Linked DNA regions of Hoeflea algicola. The main gene of each other region encodes a partner of the protein of the gene in region 2 in a complex. Links are inferred from orthologs where the notes say so. Each region holds a gene or a part of one and is shown on either strand. Other genes may lie near its edges. The genes, in order: groL and metK.

What was found.
Region 1: the proteins of metK (region 2) and groL are in contact, whole or in part, in a cryo-EM structure (PDB 8P4O), measured with the Escherichia coli proteins. The link is inferred for Hoeflea algicola from one-to-one orthologs.

The regions. Positions count from the first base shown.
Region 1 is NZ_JAOVZR010000001.1:4,479,351-4,495,227, reverse strand. Bases 1,913-4,752 are described here. They hold groL (chaperonin GroEL), read left to right. Parts: upstream 1,913-2,430; coding sequence 2,431-4,074; downstream 4,075-4,752. Other genes in these bases: OEG84_RS21775 (hypothetical protein), read left to right, coding at 4,615-4,752; groES (co-chaperone GroES), read left to right, coding at 2,065-2,361. Outside these bases: OEG84_RS21795 (bifunctional riboflavin kinase/FAD synthetase), read right to left, coding at 1-964; OEG84_RS21790 (TIGR01459 family HAD-type hydrolase), read right to left, coding at 971-1,819; more of OEG84_RS21775, read left to right, coding at 4,753-5,034; OEG84_RS21770 (DoxX family protein), read left to right, coding at 5,208-5,594; OEG84_RS21765 (hypothetical protein), read right to left, coding at 5,696-5,995; hisG (ATP phosphoribosyltransferase), read right to left, coding at 6,285-6,983; OEG84_RS21755 (ATP phosphoribosyltransferase regulatory subunit), read right to left, coding at 6,980-8,101; OEG84_RS21745 (BA14K family protein), read right to left, coding at 9,824-10,267; OEG84_RS21740 (hypothetical protein), read right to left, coding at 10,514-11,173; OEG84_RS21735 (DMT family transporter), read left to right, coding at 11,387-12,256; OEG84_RS21730 (DUF1801 domain-containing protein), read right to left, coding at 12,258-12,617; OEG84_RS21725 (DNA-3-methyladenine glycosylase I), read right to left, coding at 12,614-13,249; OEG84_RS21715 (L,D-transpeptidase), read left to right, coding at 14,439-15,146; glycolate oxidase subunit GlcF, read right to left, coding at 15,232-15,877.
Region 2 is NZ_JAOVZR010000001.1:3,601,900-3,606,489, reverse strand. What follows is about bases 20-2,884. They hold metK (methionine adenosyltransferase), read right to left. Parts: upstream 2,141-2,884; coding sequence 899-2,140; downstream 20-898. Other genes in these bases: lnt (apolipoprotein N-acyltransferase), read right to left, coding at 2,880-2,884; OEG84_RS17560 (helix-turn-helix domain-containing protein), read right to left, coding at 2,307-2,726; trmB (tRNA (guanosine(46)-N7)-methyltransferase TrmB), read right to left, coding at 164-868. Also shown: more of lnt, read right to left, coding at 2,885-4,475. UniProt on the Escherichia coli protein: Catalyzes the formation of S-adenosylmethionine (AdoMet) from methionine and ATP.

The DNA.
Region 1 (15,877 bases), 890 kb from region 2 along the record:
ACAGCGGCGTGATCGCACCAAGTGCTGCCCTGGCTTCCGCCTCATCAAGCTTCATTTGTGCCACCAGGGGCTCCAAGCTATCGAATTTCTCCTCGCCGCGAAGCCACGATACAAAGCAGACGCTGCAGGTCTCGCCATAGAGATCGCCGGAGAAATCGAACAGATAGGTTTCCAGCAACAGCGCAGCGTCGTCCCCGTCTACGGTTGGGCGACGGCCGAAACTGGCGACGCCATCATAAAATTTCCCATCGGCACGGCGGAAGCGGACCGCATAGATCCCCGGCAACAGGCCGGTTTCAGACGGCAGCGCCATGTTGGCGGTCGGATACCCCAGGGTGCGGCCAAGCTTCTTGCCGTGCAACACCTCGGCGGAGACCGCATAACGGTAACCCAACAAGCCTGCGGCTTCGCCGACTTCCCCCAGCGCCAGCGCCCGACGTATCCGGCTAGAAGAAACCACATCGGCGTTTTCATCGCGGAAGGCGTCTACCAGCGTGACATCGAAACCATGGCGTTCGCCAGCTTGCGTCAAGTATTCGGGGTTGCCTTCACGGCCCTTGCCGAAATGAAAATCATAACCGGTCACGACGTGACGGACGCCAAGCTTGCCGCTGAGAATGCCGGTGACGAAATCATGGGCACTTTGCGACGAGAAAACTCTGTCGAAAGGATGCTCGACCACGGCGTCAAACCCGAGATGGCCGAGAATGGCAGCCTTCATGGCCGCCGGCGTAATCCGGAAAACCGGCTCGTCGGGGCGAAACACCGTGCGCGGATGCGGTTCGAAAGTCAGCACGCAGGCGGAAACGCCATCAGCTTCAGCGGCCAGGGTGGCCTGTGCCAACACCGCCTGATGCCCCCGGTGGACGCCGTCGAAATTGCCGATCGCCACAACCCCGCCCTTGAATTCCGCGGGGAACCTGGAGGCATCGTAAAGCCGTTGCGCCATTGCCTGTTTCACCATGAGCGTTCAGGCCAGCCATTCCATCCAATATGCCGGGGCGACGCCTTCAGCATTGAGGAAATCCTGCAACCGGGTTTCGTTGGTAACGCGGCCATCGAGATATTCGCGGGCATGAACGCCACGGGCGATGAAGATCGCATCGATGCCGTTGTCGAGCGCACCGCGGATATCGGTGGCAACGCCGTCACCGATCGCCAGAGTCCGCCGCTTGTCGGCGGTGCCGCGCAGGGCTTCGGCCCGAGCCATCGCCTCGCGGTAAATCGGCGCGTGTGGCTTGCCGGCGATGCGAGTTTCGCCGCCGATTTCGGTATAGATGTCTGCCAGTGCGCCAGCGCAGGGCACAAGCCGGTCGCCGCGCTCGACCACGCGGTCGGGATTGGCGCAGATCAGCGGCAGGCCACGTGCCTTGAAATCCGTCAGCAGGGCGCGGTAGTCCTCGGCGCTCTCGGTCTCGTCATCGAGCAGGCCAGTGCACAAGACCGCATCGGCCGCATCCGGCTCGACCAGCGTGACGTCCAACCCTTCAACCAGGGAAATATCACGTTCAGGCCCGAGGAAATAAATTCCGCCCTGCGCGTCTGATACCAATTGCCGTGTGACGTCGCCCGAGGTGACGATGTCATCCCAGCAGGCAGGGTCGACGCCGATGGTGTCGAACTGGCGGATCACACCGGCCGCTGGCCGTGGCGAATTGGTAATCAGAATCACGGTCTGGCCACGCTCGCGCGCCGCTTTCAGGGCCTCTACCGACAGCGGGTAGGGGTTGACGCCATTGTGGATAACGCCCCATACGTCGCACAACAAGATGTCGGCGCGGTCAGTCAATTGATCGAGATCGGTGATCTTGCGTGGCATGGGCAGCGGTTCCTTTCGGGCATTGGATGTCGCCCAGCTTGCAGGCGAATACAAGACCCCGCCGGAATTTTAGCATTTGCACGGCCGAACGCAGCCTGATTGCACGCCCAACTCTTGACTCTTCCAAACCGCAGACTTATCTCGGCTTCGCTAGCACTCTCCATGAGTGAGTGCTAGCACGTAACTCGATGAGGCCCAATACGGGGTCTCAGCCGCTTCTGTCATTCGATCAAGGAATATAGACAATGGCAAAAACCACGTTCCGTCCGCTCCACGACCGCGTTGTCGTTCGTCGTGTTGAGTCCGAAGAAAAAACCAAAGGCGGGATCATCATTCCGGATACCGCCAAGGAAAAGCCGCAGGAAGGCGAAATCCTCGCCGTTGGTTCCGGCAACCGTGACGATTCCGGCAAGCTCGTGCCGCTCGACGTCAAGGCCGGCGACCGCGTGCTGTTCGGCAAATGGTCCGGCACCGAAATCAAGCTTGATGGCGAAGACCTTCTGATCATGAAGGAAAGCGACGTCATGGGTATCCTCGGCTAAGCCGAACGACCACCCACACAGATCCTATCTGCCTCAACACGATGGGCCCAGGCCCGGGAGTTAAGTTAAATGGCTGCTAAAGAAGTAAAATTCGGTCGTAACGCACGCGAGAAAATGCTCCGTGGCGTCGACATCCTCGCCGATGCGGTGAAGGTAACCTTGGGCCCCAAGGGCCGCAACGTCATCATCGACAAGTCCTTTGGCGCTCCGCGCATCACCAAGGACGGCGTGACCGTTGCCAAGGAAATCGAACTCGAAGACAAGTTCGAAAACATGGGCGCACAGATGGTGCGTGAAGTGGCGTCGAAGACCAACGACATCGCCGGCGACGGCACCACCACTGCAACCGTGCTCGCCCAGTCAATCGTCCGCGAAGGCGGCAAGGCTGTTGCTGCCGGCATGAACCCGATGGACCTCAAGCGCGGCATCGACATGGCCGTGACTGAAGTCATCGCGGACCTGCAGCGCAAGGCCACCAAGATCAAGACCTCGGCTGAAGTCGAACAGGTCGGCACGATCTCGGCCAATGGCGAAAGCCAGATCGGCAAGGACATTGCCGAAGCCATGCAGAAGGTCGGCAACGAAGGTGTCATCACCGTCGAAGAAGCCAAGACCGCTGAAAGCGAACTTGAAGTCGTTGAAGGCATGCAGTTTGACCGCGGCTACCTGTCGCCTTACTTCGTGACCAACCCAGACAAGATGTTGGCCGAACTCGAAGACGTCTACATCCTTCTTCATGAGAAGAAGCTGTCGAACCTTCAGGCCATGCTGCCTGTGCTCGAAGCTGTGGTGCAGACCTCCAAGCCGCTGCTCATCATCTCGGAAGATGTTGAAGGCGAAGCTCTTGCTACGCTCGTGGTCAACAAGCTGCGTGGCGGCCTGAAGATTGCTGCCGTCAAGGCTCCTGGCTTCGGCGATCGCCGCAAGGCAATGCTCGAAGACATCGCCATCCTGACCGGCGGTCAGGTGATATCCGAAGACATCGGCATCAAGCTCGAAAACGTGACGCTTGAAATGCTGGGTCGCGCCAAGAAGGTGTCGATCACCAAGGAAACCACCACCATCGTTGATGGCGCTGGCAAGAAGAATGAAATCGAAGGCCGGATCACACAGATCAAGGCTCAGATCGAAGAAACTTCTTCGGACTACGATCGTGAAAAGCTGCAGGAACGTCTGGCCAAGCTTGCTGGTGGCGTTGCCATCATCCGCGTCGGCGGTGCAACTGAAACGGAAGTCAAGGAACGCAAGGATCGCGTCGACGACGCGCTCAACGCTACCCGCGCTGCCGTTCAGGAAGGCATCGTTGCCGGCGGCGGCACTGCGCTGCTGCGTTCTTCCGTGAAGATCACCTCCAAGGGTGCTAATCAGGATCAGGAAGCCGGCATCAACATCGTTCGCCGTGCCCTGCAGTCGCTGGTTCGCCAGATTGCTGAAAACGCAGGCGACGAAGCTTCGATCGTGGTTGGCAAGATCCTTGAAAAGGACGAAGAAAACTGGGGTTACAATGCCCAGACGTCCGAATATGGCGACATGATTGCCATGGGCATCGTCGACCCGGTCAAGGTTGTTCGTACGGCTCTGCAGAACGCAGCTTCGGTTGCTTCGCTGCTGATCACCACCGAAGCCATGATTGCCGAAATTCCGAAGAAGGAATCGGCTGGCGGCGGCATGCCGGACATGGGCGGCATGGGCGGCATGGGCGGCATGATGTAACAGGGCGCCTGCCCCGTTACAGCTTACTGTCTAGCTTATGTACGTGTTCCACATCGCTTCAGGCCGCCAGCCGGCCTGAAGCGAAAGCACCGAAGCCGGACTCCTCACAGGACCCTGCGGCCAATGTGCAGGCACAAAATCAGGGGTGGTTTTCGAACCACCCCTTTTTGCTATCTGCGCACGAGCCGCGCGGCGCTCAAAGCAACAGCCGCAGTGCCTACGTAGGTCGGACTTGTATGTTGCGACGCAAAAATGCGATATCTGGATATGCAAATTTAGCGATGGGTTAACCAATAAATGAAAAACAGAGGATAGGATGGATCAGACGACGCAGCACCTCTCATCAACAGGATGCGTAGCCTGCGGCGACTGACTTCGAAAAGATTGGAACGCCGATCCACGGAGCAATCCGGATCTGACTGCACAGGTCGGGTCGGCAAGATCCAACATCAATTCATACCTGAGCACGCATGATGCGTCGTCAGGGATCACAGCACACAACGCAGATGCTCCATTTCACCAGGCCCGCCGGGGTGTTTCTTGTTCAAGATAACGAAAGCAGATGGCACAACGAGTTTTGGTGCGACGCCGCAGGGCTTTGTCGCACCGGATCAGGAACTCGTCTCCCATTTTTGCCGAACCGAAAGCTGGACGGCCAATCTCGCCACCGGCGCGTTTCGACTCGGGCCTGCTGCGCGGCATTACCATGGCCTCGCCGACACAGGTGATCTGGGACTTCTCAACCTGGTGCGATGCTATGATTCTGGCTCCCGGCAACATGTGCTGGGATTGTTCGAGATGGCGGCCATGCAGGCCTCATCTTTCTGCTTTTCCACAACCATCATTCATGATGGTGGTCACCTGCCGATGATGTGCATCGGCGAATCCTCGAATTTCAACGGGAATGGCGGCGGCTCCATCAATGGCCTGTTCATGTTTGCCCATTTCGTCGTCGCTTAATCTTCGGAATATTCAGCAGCACAGCAGCATGGTTATAGCCCTGATTGTTCGGGGGTAATCCGTGCATCGTGCAAATGCGCGTAATTGTGAACAATATGTCTCCACGTGTTCAGCTATCTTGTCCGCGACCAAGACTGTATGGCTCCGCAACATTCTTTCTACAGGAGACTTACATGTCGGTTAACGTTCAACTTCTGCTCGCTCGAGTCCTTTTGAGCATCATGTTCATCCTTTCCGGATGGGGCAAATTCGGTTCGGTGGAAGGCACTACCGGCTATATCGCCAGCCTCGGCCTGCCGCTCCCGGCCCTCGCCGCATGGCTGACCATCGCGCTCGAAATCTTTGGCGGACTTGCCATTCTGATCGGCTTCATGACCCGTCCGGCCGCCTGGGCGCTGGCCGCGTTCTGTGTCGCAACCGCATTCCTCGCCCATTACCAGCCGGCAGACCAGATGCAGATGATCAGCTTCATGAAAAACATCGCCATTGCCGGCGGTTTCCTGGCGCTGGCTGCGGCCGGTCCCGGCGCATGGTCGGTCGACGCACGCCGCACGGCGTAAGCAGCAAACGCCCTTATCGCCAGACTGAAAACACCCTTGACCCGGCGTTGATATGCGCCGGGTCTTTTTGCATGCATGGCAGCGTCGCTATGGGAGGCCGGTCAAGCCGGATCCGCAGAGCCACCATTGCCGACGAATTTGCGGATGGCAAACATACCCGCAGCGGCAAAGCCGATGATGACAACAATTTCCAGACTGCGAGAGGAGAAGTAGTCCTCGCCGCCAACAAGCATCATCAGCACGCCGAACATGAGTCCTGCGGCCACCAGCACCGCCAATAGAGCTGGCGTCAACTCCCCGCGCAACAACGGCGAATTAGGCGAGACAGCTGCCAGCCGCGCCAGGATAGCCAGAACGAGCATGGACACCATAAGCACCACAAAACCGATCGAAAACTCCATGGGACACCCCCAATCCAAAATCATCCCGAAGCCTGGGAACGAGGCTGAACCGGTCGTGATGAGGCTTTCTGGTGGGCGGAGCCAATCGCATGAACAAGGCGAATGCCGTTCGGATGCGAGGGACGCGTTCAGGCCGGATCTGTTCCGGATCAAGTCAATTTTGCCGCATTCTCTGAAAAATGCAAGCGGACCGCCAAGCGTCAGAATGCCGCTTGGCACTGCTCCCGACGTCTGCAATTTTCCCAGTGTGTTTCGAAAAATGCTGTTCCGAACACCCCTTTAACGCATTTCAGCCCGCAACAGCGCGGACCGCGGCAAGCAGGGCGGCCATGCGCGGGTCGCCATCATGTTCGGGCTTGCGGGCGCGCACCAGACAGGCTTCCGATTTCAGGATCACGCCATCCGACAGGATCCGCAAATGATTGGCAGTAAGCGTCGACCCGGTGGAGGTGATGTCGACGATGATGTCGGCGGCGCCCGAGGCCGGAGCCCCCTCGGTGGCGCCCAGGCTCTCGACAATCCGATAGAGCTGAATGCCGTGCCGGGTGGAGAAGAAATTCTGGGTCAGCCGCCAGTATTTGGTAGCAATCGTCAGCCGGCGGCCGTGGCGGGCGCGAAAATCGGCGGCCACATCACCAAGGTCGGCCATGCTGTCGACATCCTTCCAGATGTCGGGCACGGCAACCACCACGTCGGCATGACCGAAGCCGAGCCGGGCGCAGATCTCGACACGCTCATCCGCGCGGACAAGACTTTCGCGTACCAGGTCCTCACCGGTGACGCCCAGATCGACAGCGCCGGCGCCCAGTTCCCGGGCGATCTCGGAGGCCGAGAGGAACGCCACCTCGACATCGTCGATGCCTTCGACGCGACCGCGATAACTGCGGTCATTGCCGATCGCCGAGACAGCCAGCCCGGCGCGGGCAAAAACGGCAATGGCACCGTCCTTCATGCGGCCCTTGGACGGCAGTGCAATGGTAAGTGTCATGCGCCTGCCCTCACTTTTTCAATCCGGTCGAGCCAGAGCGAGAAGCCAACCGCGGGGATCGGTTCGCGCGCACCCAGCAGGGCCATCAACCGGTCATAGCGACCGCCACCGGCCAGCACCGGAGCTCGGTCACCGGCTGCAATCTCGAATACCAGGCCGGTATAGTAATCCAGCGGCCGACCGAAGGTTGCGCGCCAGCGAATTGCGCCAAGATCCTCGCCGCGCTCCGACAACGCCTCAAGCCGGGCGACGAAATTGCGGTGTGCAGCGGAGATGTCGAGACCGGCATCACGGGCAAACGCCGACAGCGTGTCGGCGGCACGGTCGCAGGGCACATCAAGGGCCAGGAAGGTTTTGAGCGCGTTGAGCGAGGCTTCCGACAGGCGGGTGGCGTCGAGCGCCTGCTTGTCGATCAGCCGGGCGGCAATTTCGGCGGGCGAGCGGCTGGCATTGGTCGAATAGCCGGTCGCCTGCATCACCTCTTCGATATGGGCCTGAAGGCCGGCTGCGTCGCCGCGGGCAAGAAAGCTCGCCACCGAGGCATCGGGATCAGCAGCGCTGTCAGGGTTGGCCAGCCGGGCGATCATTGCATCGAGCGCCTGCTCGTTGCCAAAGGTATGGACCAGCCGCTTCTGCCAGCCTGCAGGCAGGCCCAGGCCGGCGACCACGGCTTCGAACACCGACTGGTCGCCGAGCGTGATGGTGAGATTTTGGTTCGTGGCAAAGCGGACGACCAGCGCGCGGGCTTCGGATATGGCGCGAGCATCGGCGCGCGCCTCGTCGGGTTCGCCAAGATCCTCGACGCCGGCCTGAAAGAACTCGTTTTCGCCATCACGACGTTGGCGGAACACCTTGCCGAAATAGGAGTAGCGGCGCGGCGTGGCGACATTTTCGGCAATATGGGCGCGGCACACCGGAATGGTGAATTCCGGCCGGAGGCAGAGGCTTTCGCCGGTTTCGCTTTCGGTGAGAAAGATACGGCGGCGCAGATCCTCGCCGGCCATATCCAAAAACGGCTCGGCCGGCTGGATCACCGGAATATCGACGCGCGGCGCCTCAAGCGCGTCGAGCGCGGCGCCGAGATCATCGGCGATGGCGGGAAATCCGGCTTCGAGCATGTATTCAGCCTTTTTCCGTGGCGGAGTCGGCAGCCTGTGCTGCGAGGATCTTGCGGACCGTGGCAAGCAATTCGCCCTCATCGACCAGATGTTCGCCGGCCTTGGCTTCGCGCCATTCGGCATTGTCGGTGATGGTCTCGGCGATGCGCTTGCCCTCGATCAGGTCCTTGACGATGACCTTGCCCAATTCCTTCTCGTTGCCGCCCTGGATGATAGCAATGGGTGAGCCGCGGCGGTCGGCGTAGCGCAACTGCTTGGGGAAGTCCTTGGGATTGCCTTGGAAAAGCTCGACCGGCACGGTCGGCCCGAGCGGCTGGCATTCGGCGTCAACCGGGTTGAGGCCGGTGCGCAATTCCTGCGCCATCTTGGCATAATCGCCGAGGCGGTCGCGGTCCATGATGGTGACGAGGATCGGACCGTTGGCCGCCTCGCCCGACAGCTTGCCCAAATTCTTCAGTGCCGTCATCAGCCGCGACACGCCGATGGAAAAGCCGGTTGCCGGCACCGGCTGGCCCATGAAGCGCGAGACCAAGCCATCGTAACGGCCACCGCCGCCGACGGAGCCGAACTGAACCTTCTGACCCTTCTCGTTCGTGACATCGAACAAGAGTTCAGCCTCATAGACGGGGCCGGTATAGTATTCGAGGCCACGGACCACGGAGGGGTCAATCTTGATGCGGTTTGAATCGTAGCCGGCATTTCGAGCAATCGAGCCAATGGTTGTTAATTCCTTGATCCCTTCTTTGAACTTGGCATTGATCGAAAACACTGATCGATCAAAAAGGGGTTGGTCACTTCATCGACGCCACTGGCCATGTCGACGATTTCTGCTGCGGTGAAGACCTCCATTACAGCAGTAATCTGCTCCTCACTCAGGCACGCCCCCGGCGCAAAATCGCCCTCGCCTTCCTTACCGCCGTCCCAACGCCCCGGACCGAGCAGCAGCCTGACGCCTTCAATCCCGAACTTGTCGAGCTTGTCGATGGCGCGCAACACGGTGAGACGCTTGCCGGCATTCTCGTCGCCGCCGAGGCCAATAGCTTCCATCACGCCATCAAGCACCTTGCGGTTGTTGACGCGGATGACGTAGTCGCCGCGCGGAATGCCCAGCGCTTCCATGGTGTCGGCCATCATCATGCACATTTCAGCGTCGGCCTGGACGCCTGGCGCTCCGACGACATCGGCGTCGAACTGCATGAACTGACGGAAACGGCCGGGGCCGGGCTTTTCGTTGCGAAACACCCAGCCTGAGCGATAGGTGCGGTAGGGCAGTTGAATGTCGTTGAAATTCTCGGCGACATGCCGGGCCAGAGGTGCTGTCAGGTCATAGCGCAGCGAGAGCCACTGATCGTCATCATCCTGGAATGAAAACACGCCCTCGTTGGGCCGGTCCTGGTCGGGAAGAAATTTCCCAAGCGCGTCGGTATATTCGACAAACGGGGTTTCCACCGGCTCGAAGCCAAAGCGCTCGTAGACCAGCTTGATCTTGGCCATCATCTGATCGGTGGCGCGAATATCGGACGCCGAGCGATCGGGAAAGCCGCGCGCCAGACGGGCCTTGAGTTTCTGGGGCTTCTTTTGCTTCTTGTCGGACATGGAAAAGGGCCTGGGAAAGGAGAAACGTTTCGTTGCGCTTCTCCTAAACGACAGGCCCTTTTGCTGCAAGGCTTGGGCGATGGTCAGACTCCGACCATCGCCCAGATCGTTAGCGGTACCGGCGCCTCAATAATAGGGCGAACGGCATTCCCGGCGCGGGCCGTGATACGGCTGGAACGAATTGTCGCGCACGCGGTAGGAGCGGTATTTGGCGTCGCACCAGCGCACATGCTGCGGGTTCATGTACCCCGGCCGCACATTGTGACCGCCGCTCTCGCTGAGCGCGCCGCCAATGATGGCGCCGAGCGCAAAGGCTGCCGGCGGGAACCAGTAACCGTTGTGTTGGCGATAGCCGCGCCGGTGTTTGCGGTAGCCGCGATGGCCATTGTAATAGCCGCGGCGATGGTGGCGGCGGGCGTTGCGACGATGGTCGCGAACCTGGACCACGTCGGTATTCTGGGAGAACTGGACAGCGGGTTTTTGCGGCATTACCTGCGCGGCGGAAACCGGCATCAACGTGGCCAGACAGATTGAAGCTGATAACAGCGATTTCGTAACAATCCTGAACATTTCTCTCTCCTTACGTTTAACCCTATTGGCTTTATTCGCAGCAGACCTTTCGCTAGCAACGCCCAACGTTACCTATTGGTTCCAACCAGGAACCAGCACCCAGTCTATCACACCACGCATCGTGGTTTGCTGCAATCCACCCTCACATTTGCTGGGAGGGCGCGAACACCCAGACCGGCGAGAACGCATGATGCCGGTCGGGGATGGCTTGAGATCACCCAAGTGCACGGTGATCCTCACTATTGGTCAACCGCCAACCTTGTTGTTGCCGGAGCCGCAAACCACCCGGACCTCATAGATGTAACTGTCCCGCTGGTTGCTGGTATTTCCCAGATTCCACTTGCCGCTCTTTGCCTTGCTCTTGCGAGCGGCCACGGCGTCGAGTTCGAAATAGGCATAGGCCTTCGCCTCGCGCGGCTGGCTCAGCACCTGTCGCTTGGTCATGCCCTGTTTCATCATCTGCGCAAGGGTGTGATCGCAACTGGCCTTTGGATCGGGGTCATGCCAGGCAATCTTGTTGATCGGCAATGTCGCGTCATGGTGGATCGACACGGTGCGCTTGCTGCCGGCGCCGACATCACGGTTGGTAAAGCTCCTGCTCCAGAGATTGCCGTCGCCTTCGAAATACAAGACGCCTTTGAACGAGCCCAGTTTCATGGCGACGATGCGTTCGCCATTTGTGGCGCGGGCATAAAGCCCCAACAGAAACTTGTGGCTCTTGGTCTTGATGCCGCTGTAGCCGCCTATCTTGGCCGACACATGGATCGGCTGGACGTCGATCCCGTCCTTTTCAACCTGTACCTTCTCGATCCAGTCCCTGGCTGAGGCCTGCACCGGAAGAGCCATGCCGGTTGCGAGAACGGCGGTGGCGAGAATGGTGGATGCAATGATGCTTGTGTTGGACATATTCTTCTCGTTTCAATCTTGATCGTGGTTAATGAACCAGTGATATCGCGGCCAAGTTGAATGCCCGCTGACCAAGTCCTTCATCTTCTGTTCAGGAATAGGCACGTGACGACCTCGCGCAGGAGTGATCGCGGCCAAGCGTAATCCCGGTCGACAAGCTGTGGCAAAGCGGTGATAGGTTGCCTGTCCACCCTCCGAGGAAAGCCTCTTCCATTGCGCCTTGCTGTCATCACCGCCATCACCATGATCGCCTTTGCCGCCAACTCGGTGATCGGGCGGATGGCTATCGGATCGGGTACCGCACCGTTGATTGACCCGGCGAGTTACTCGGCGGTACGGCTGATCAGCGGCGCCGCGACACTGGCAATACTGGTGGCGCTGACCGGCAACCGCGATGGCGTCAAGCGAAGCCCTCAGCCGGGGGCGTGGACCTCCGCGTTTTTCTTGTTCCTCTATGCCGTGGCGTTTTCCTACGCCTATGCGGCGCTGGATACCGGCATCGGCGCCTTGATCCTGTTTGCCTGCGTGCAGGCGACGATGATCGGCTGGAGCCTGAAGGAAGGCGACCGGCCGGCGCTTCTGGAATGGCTCGGGTTGATTGTTGCCTTTGGTGCGTTTGTCTGGCTGGTGTCGCCCGGCCTGTCCGCGCCAGATCCGGTTGCCGCCGCGTTGATGGCGCTGTCGGGCATCGCCTGGGGTGTCTATTCGCTGCGCGGCCGGGGGCTGGGCGATCCGATCAGGTCGACAGCCGACAACTTTCTGCGTTCACTGGCCTACCTGGTGCCGTTGGCGTTGATTGTAGTTGTCGCGCGGCTGCCGTTGCATGCGGCTATGGCCGGGTTGTTGCTGGCGGCATTATCGGGCGGGGTCACTTCGGGACTGGTCTATGTGCTGTGGTACCGGGTGCTCAGGCAGATTGGCGCCACACAAGGTGCGATCGTGCAACTGACCGTGCCGGTGATTGCAACGCTTGGCGGGACGCTGTTGCTGGGCGAGAGCTGGTCGTTCAGGCTGGTGCTGTCATCGCTGCTGATCCTGGGCGGCGTTGCGCTGGCCATTGTCGCCAAGCAGCGCCGGACCTGAATTAGGTGGGCCGCGTCCTCTGCCTCTTGCGCAACTTGTAAGTCAGCGCCAGACCGATGCAATGCGACAACGCCGCGCGATCATTAGCCTCTTCACCCGACAGAACGATGGCGCGATTGCCCTCGTAGCTAAGCATGTCGGGATACAGGGTCCGGAACTCGTCAACCAGATTGGTGTGGCAGATGAACATCAGCGCCACATCGCCGTTGCCGCGCGGCTGAATCCGCACCGAACTGCCGATGTTGCGCCGCACCGGCGTGAAACTCTGCTCGCCCCATTTGCGGCTTTCCTCGAGAACGCCAATTTCGGGCGTCTTTTCTGCCACCTCGAAGATTAACGCGCACAGCTCGTCCGCCGTCACTTTGGTCGCTCCAGCGCGTTGCGCATGGCCTCGACTTCGGCGCGCCGGCAGCAGCCTTCGAGGTGATCGTTGACCAGCCCCATCGCCTGCATGAAGGCATAGACCGTTGTCGGGCCGACAAAGCTCCAGCCGCGCTTCTTGAGATCCTTGGAGATCCGGGTCGAGACCGCCGTGGTCGGGTTGGCGCTCAGCGTGGCATGGTCGACAATTGCCGGCCGCTCCGCGGGGCCTGGTTCATGGCTCCAGAAATAGGCGGCGAGCGAGCCAAATTCATCGACCATCTCGATCGCGCGGCTGGCATTGTTGATGGTCGAGACGATCTTGCCGCGATGGCGGATGATGCCCTTGTCGGCCACCAGCCTTTCGATATCAGCGTCGCCAAAGCGGGCGACTTCACGAAAATCGAAACCGGCGAAAGCAGCCCGGAAATTCTCGCGCTTGCGCAGGATGGTCAGCCACGACAGGCCGGCCTGAAAACCCTCGAGGCAGATCTTTTCAAACAGCCTGGTGTCATCGGTGACCGGCTTGCCCCATTCCTCGTCATGATAGGCAAGATAGTCTGGCAGGTCGCCCGGCCAGAAGCAGCGCGTGCGCCCGTCCGCTCCGGTAATCAGGCCGTTTTGATGCGCCATGGGCTCGCTCTTCATCATGGTTAACCGGGATTCGGGGCCATTTAAGCTGCCGTTCACCGCGTTTGGCAAGCCGGCGATAACCCTAAGCCAAGGTATCCACCATAACCGGCCTTTTATCGACCCGGATTCATCAATTGATTGCATCAAACCCGCAGCATGGAAACTGAAACAAAGCCTCCGGTCGAGCCCGGAAGGTGGCGTTGGGTCAAAATCAGACGAAAGGTAAAGGGTCCGTCCGATGAAAAAATGTGCCTTCCTGCTCCTGTCAGGCGCGGCGTTGAGCCTCGCCTCCTTCACCGCTCCGGCATATGCCGGCGACCGCTACGGGCAACGCCCGCCGGTAGTTCTCAGCCCCGATCTGTCAGCCCCATGGGTGATGCAGCTTGGTGGCCAGGCCGCACCGCGCGGCGGCGTGGTCTACCGCACCAAACCGCGCGGAAACCGCGCGCTTGTCGCCCAACCGCGCACGCACAGGGCCGAACCGCGCCGGGTTACCAACGTGGCGCTGGCCGCACCGCGGATCAAACCCAAGCCAGCAAGCCAGTTCGATCCGAAGTTTCTGCCGCAAACAGTTAGCTATGATGGCAATCAGAAGCCCGGTACCATCATCATCGATACCAACCAGCGCTTTCTCTATTACGTCATGGGCAATGGACAGGCGCGGCGCTATGGCGTCGGCGTCGGCAAGGAAGGCTTTGGCTGGAGCGGCACCGAGAAAATCAGCCGCAAGGCGGAATGGCCAAGCTGGCGGCCGCCGGCAGAGATGATCAAGCGGGTGCGCGAAAAGGAAGGCCGGATCCTTCCCGTGCACATGCAGGGGGACCTGAAAACCCGCTCGGCGCGCGGGCGCTCTATCTCGGCTCGACGCTCTACCGGATTCACGGCACCAACCAGCCATGGACCATCGGCCGGGCGGTTTCGTCAGGCTGTATTCGCATGCGCAACGAGGATGTCACCGATCTTTACGAGCGCGCCCAGGTCGGCGCCAAGGTAATCGTGATGTAACTTTCGGCCACAATCTGGCCTTGTTGCAGACCCGGCCCGGGATCATCCCGGTGCCGGGTTTTTGCTGTACGGCCTAGCCGCCGCTCTCAACATAACCCCGAAATTATACTGCAGCGGCGGTTGATCACGACTCAATCGATGATACTTTCTGACGAAGGGGTTGAAGCAACAAAGAGGGATTGTCATGATTTCAGCACGCATACCGAGCCGTTTCACCATGATTGCCGCAGCCGCTGTGGCGCTGCTATTGGCGCCAGCCTTGCCGTCCGCCTCGGCGATGCCGCGTGGCGGTCCGGCGAGTGTTGAAACCAGCCTGCCGGTGATTACCGTTGCGCAATTGAAAAAGCCCGCTTCGAAATACTGGCGCAAGAAGGTCCGGCTTCAGACCACCGAGAAACCCGGCACAATCATCATCAATACCAACACCAAATATCTCTATTATGTCGAGGGCAACAACCGCGCCACCCGCTATGGCGTGGGCGTCGGCCGCGAGGGGTTCGGCTGGTCAGGCACCGTCAAGATCGGCCGCAAGGCGGAGTGGCCGGACTGGCGCCCGCCGGCAACCATGATCGCCCGTGAACGCCGGAAAGGCCGCCACATTCCGTCCTACGTGAAAGGCGGGCCGAACAACCCGCTCGGCGCCCGGGCACTGTATCTCTACAAGGGCGGCCGCGACACCATCTTCCGGGTGCACGGCACCAACCAGCCCTGGACCATCGGCCAGAACATGTCATCGGGCTGCATCCGCATGATGAACCAGGATGTGGAGCATCTTTACGGCCGTGCCGGCGTCGGCTCCAAGGTGATCGTCATCGGTCCCAATGGCAAAGGTGCCGAGAAACTCTACAGCGACCGCGGAATGGATTTCTTCGGCTCGCTGTTTGGCGGCTAAAGGCCGAGTGCCAACACTGAATATCTCAACAGGCGGTGCATACATGCGCCGCCTGTTGTCGTTGAGAGTGCTGGGAAAATTGGGGCTATTCTGCCGCCTGAACCGCTTCAGCTTCCGTTTCAGGCAGATCGGCGGGCCGGTCGCCGCCATACACCCAGTCCAGCAGCTCCACCGTGTGGATGACCGGAATTCCGGTGCCGCCAGCGATCTGGGTGATGCAGCCGATGTTGCCCGCAGCAATCAGATCAGGCCGGGTGCGTTCGATATTCTTGACCTTGCGATCACGCAGGGTGCGGGCGATCTCCGGCTGCATGATGTTGTAAGTGCCAGCCGATCCGCAGCACAGGTGCCCCTCGGGCGGGTCCTTGACGACAAAACCCGCAGCCTTGAGCAGCGCCTTGGGTTGCACGGTTATTTTCTGGCCGTGCTGCATCGAGCAGGCTGAATGATAAGTGACCACCAGACCGGCGCCATTGACCGGCTCGGGCATGTCAAGCGTGGCGAGATATTCGGTGATGTCGCGGGCCAGCGCCGAGACCCGCGCGGCCTTGTCAGCATAGGCGGGATCAAGACGCAGCATGTGGCCATAATCCTTGATCGTGGTGCCACATCCCGACGCGGTGATGATGATGGCGTCGAGCCCGCCATTGTCGATCTGGCGGGTCCAGGCATCGACATTGCGCCGTGCCGCCGACAACGCATCGTCCTCGCGACCCATGTGGTGAACCAAC
Region 2 (4,590 bases):
GACCGGCAACAAAAAAGAGCGGGTCCTCGCGGGCCCACCCTTGCTCGTAACGATCAAGAATTTGAACGTCTTCTAGCCTGTTTTACCCCGGCAGGCAAGGATAATCGCATCGCGAGCATGGCCGGCGCGCGGCGAGACAACCTTTCGGCAGCAGTGCCGTGGATCAGGCCAGTCGCTCGAATTCCAGATAACAGGGGGTGCGCCCCTCGCGAATGGCCTTCGCCTCATAGCGGGTGCCGGGCCAACCCGACCATGGCGCCTGCCAGTCGTCGGCCTTTCTGGCACGCCAGGCAAACTGCGGATGGGCGGCGAGACGGGTCAGTGTCCAGTTGACATAAGTATCGATGTCGGAGGCAAAGCAGAATACGCCGCCTGGCTTCAATACACGGGCGAAACGATCAAGATTTACCGTCGAGACGAAGCGGCGCTTCCAGTGCTTCTTTTTGGGCCAGGGATCAGGATAGAGCAGATCGATGTGATCGAGGCAGGCATCAGGCAGCCAGTCGAGCACCTGGGTGGCGTCATCGTCGTGCAGACGGATATTGGACAAACCTTCGGCGTCAATCGCGGTCAGCAGCTTGGCCATCGAATTGATGAAGGGTTCGACCCCGATGAAGCCGGTATCAGGCGCTTCCTGCGCCCGGTGAAGCAGGTGCTCGCCGCCGCCGAAGCCGATTTCAAGCCGCGTCCGGGTGACGGGCACCGGCCAGAGACTGGCAAGGGACGCAGGCGCCGGAACGCCAAGGTCGAGCCTGAGTGAAGGCAGCAACGCCGCAAGCGCTTCAGCTTGCGGCGTCTTGAGGGTTTTACCCTTGCGGCGGCCGTAGAAAGCCTCTGTGGCACGGCTGCGTCGTGGTGAATTGGTCATACGATGACAGCCTGCAAAACCGCGTTGATATCAGCCCTTGAGGGCTTCTTTCAGCGGCTTGACCAGATCAAGCTTTTCCCACGAGAACGAACCGTCGCGGCCAGCCTTGCGGCCGAAATGGCCATAGGCTGCGGTGCGGGCGTAGATCGGCTTGTTGAGATCGAGATGGGTGCGGATACCCCGGGGGGTGAGGTCCATCACCTTGGGCAACGCCTCTTCAAGAGCAGATTCGGAAACCTTGCCGGTGTCATGGAAGTTGACGTTGATCGACAGCGGTTGCGCCACACCAATGGCGTAGGCGAGCTGGATGGTGCAGCGGTCGGCGAAGCCGGCAGCGACAGCATTCTTGGCCAGATAGCGCGCGGCGTAGGCTGCGGAACGGTCGACCTTGGTGGTGTCCTTGCCCGAGAATGCACCGCCACCATGGGGCGCCGCGCCACCATAGGTATCGACGATGATCTTGCGGCCGGTCAGGCCGGCGTCGCCATCGGGACCGCCGATTTCGAACTTGCCGGTCGGGTTGATGTACCACTTGCAATCAGACGCGATTGCCAGACCATCGAGCGCCTCGCGAATATAGGGCTCGACAACTTCACGCACCTTGGCCGAATCCCAGCTGCCGTCGAGGTGCTGAGTGGACAGCACGATCGAGGTGATTTCCGAGGGCTTGCCGTCGACGTAACGCACAGTCACCTGGCTTTTTGCATCGGGGCCGAGCTTGCCTGCATCGCCTTCGCCCTTGTGGCGGGCGGTTGCGAGCAATTCGAGGATCTTGTGGCTGTAATAGATCGGCGCCGGCATCAGTTCAGGGGTCTCGTTGCAGGCGTAACCGAACATGATGCCCTGGTCGCCGGCGCCTTCCGAACCCTGATGGTCGGAGGCGTTGTCGACGCCCTGGGCGATATGGGCTGACTGAAAATGCAGCAGCACATCGATCTTGGCAGTTTTCCAGTGAAAGCCGTCCTGCTCGTAGCCGATCGACTTGATGGCCCTGCGTGCGGCCGACTTGAACTTGGCCGGGTTGATGACGTCGTCACCGGCCTTGTTCTTCTTGATCAGTGACGGCGGTACCCGGACTTCGCCGGCAATGACAACCCTGTTGGTGGTCGCCAGCGTTTCGCAGGCAACGCGTACGCTCCACGGATCAACACCGCCCTTTTTGGCCTCGCGGTAGACCAAATCTACGATTTCATCCGAAATACGGTCGCACACCTTGTCGGGATGGCCTTCGGACACTGATTCACTGGTGAAAAGAAAAGTCGAGCGTTCCATTACGGGCTCCATCATGTTGGCGTGGTCGAGCCTGTTTAGTGGTAACGCGCTATTCTGACAAGGTCAGAACGACATAACCATATCTTGATATGTCTTAAACTAGTGAATCGCCGCCGGACCTGGGAGGCCGCCCGACGGCGATTCGAATACTACAGCTTGGGCACGATCAGTCTGTCTCGGCTTCCGAACCAAGCGCCTTGACGAGATCAACCAACTTGCGGCGGACCTTCGGATCAACGATCTTGATGAAAGCCCTGTTGAGTTGAAGCCCTTCTGAAGAAGAAAGAAAATCAACGACGTAGTTGGAACTATTGGCTTCGGCCATTCCCGGCTGACTGGTCGCCGGGTCACTCGGTGCGTCTTCGAAAAAGAAACTCACCGGCACGTTGAGAATGGTGGAAATATTCTGCAATCGGCTGGCGCCGACGCGATTCGTTCCCTTCTCGTATTTCTGAATTTGCTGGAAGGTAATCCCCAAAGCTTCGCCAAGTTTTTCCTGACTCATGCCAAGCATTGTGCGGCGGAGCCTGATCCGGCTGCCCACGTGAATGTCGATTGGATTCGGCTTTTTCTTGTTTTCGATCATATACTTGTCCTGACAAGAGCCTGCGACTCTTTGGTTGATTTATCCCGCTTTGATTGCAGCCATTACGCCCGAGATGCACAGGAATGACAGACACCAAACCGACTACGGGAAGTGGGTTGACGGAAACAACTATGCAATTTTAGGGGTTTTCCGTCAATCAGAGCTGTATATTTTACTTCTTCGCGCAACCAACGCGAACAATATCATTGTGGCGATAATCAATCCAAAATTAAATTCTCTGCTTTTTACAGACCAGAATTGACCCTTGCGGGCTGGCAAAGCCACGTCGAGGACGCCAGAATCACCCAACGGCAAACTTGCAATTATGTTGCCAGCAGCATCGGTAGCGGCAGAAATACCGCTGTTTGCCGCCCTGACCATCGGCAAGCGTGTTTCAACGGACCGCAATTGGGCTTGGCGGAGATGCTGATAAGGCCCAGGCGTGAGCCCATACCAGGCGTCATTGGTCAGGTTGAGTAGCAGGTCACCACGGCCGTCCGGCAATTCGGAGAGCTCGGGGAAAATCGCCTCGTAACAGATCAGCGGCACGGCGCCCAAGCCACCTGGCAAGTCCAGCAGGCTGCGGCGCTCGGCGGCCGTGAATCCGCCAAAGGAATCAGCCACCGGCGACAAGCCGAAGCGCCGCAACATCGCTTCGAACGGGAGATACTCACCGAAGGGAACCAGATGGGTCTTGTCGGCAGAGCCGATGATCTGGCCTTCGTCATCAATCGCATAGATGGTGTTGTAATAACGCTCAGGCGCGCCGCCGATGCCATCCTCGCGGCGCACCGCACCCGTCACCAGGGTTTGCCCAACCTGCAGCATATCGGCGATCCGCGACAAGGCGCCGGGGTTCTCGGTCAGCAGGAACGGCAAAGCCGTTTCAGGCCAAATGATGTGGGTCGGCCGCAGTTGACCTTCGCGTGGTGCCAGGGCGCTCAGGCTCAGCAACCGCGAAAAGATCCGCTCACGCTCGGACGCATCCCATTTGGCCGACTGATCAATCGCTGGCTGGACGATGCGGATAATCGCTTCTTGAGGGGCTGCCTGGTCACCGCCCAGGCGTTGGAGCGACCACCAGCCATAACCCGCATGGGCCAAAAACAGCAATAACGCCAGAAGGATACCCGGCACCGCCGCACGCTTGGTGCCAATCAATGCGGGGGCAGAAAAGACAAACACTGTGAGCGCGGAAATACCATAAAGCCCAACAATTTCGGCGGACTGCATCAGTATCGGCGCCGGCATTGCAGCGTAGCCGATGGCGTTCCAGGGAAAACCGGTCAGGGCAAAGCTGCGCACCCATTCGGCCAGACCGAAGGCGGCCGACAGGGCGGCAATGCGGCCAAGCCCGTCCGACCACATCAGCCGCGCCACGGCGGTGGCCAGACCATAAAAGATCGCCAGCAACGCCGGCAACCCCAACACGGCCAACGGCAAGGCCCAGGCGAAACTGTCGGCCTCAACCAGAAGCGCATTGCCGAGCCACCAGAGGCCGGCCACGAAATAGCCCAGACCAAACCACCAGCCGGTAGCAAAGGCCGGACGCAGGCGGCCGAGCACGCCCGCATCAGCGGGCCCGCTGGCGCCATCGAGCAGCCAGACCAGAATCGGGAAGGAGACGAACAACACGGCAAAGAAATTGAAGGGTGGCAGCGCCAGCACAGAGATCGCGCCAGCGAACAGCGCCAGCGCAATGCGCCTTGCGCCCCAGCTCAACATGATTGATTCAGCGATCCGTTCCACGTTCACGCATCTCCCCGCCGTTATCCGCCGGTATGGCCGTAGCCTTGCTTGCCGCGCGAATCAGCCGCCGCATCCTTTCAAAAAACCGCTTCCCTGTCCGGCATCGTTCGCGGCT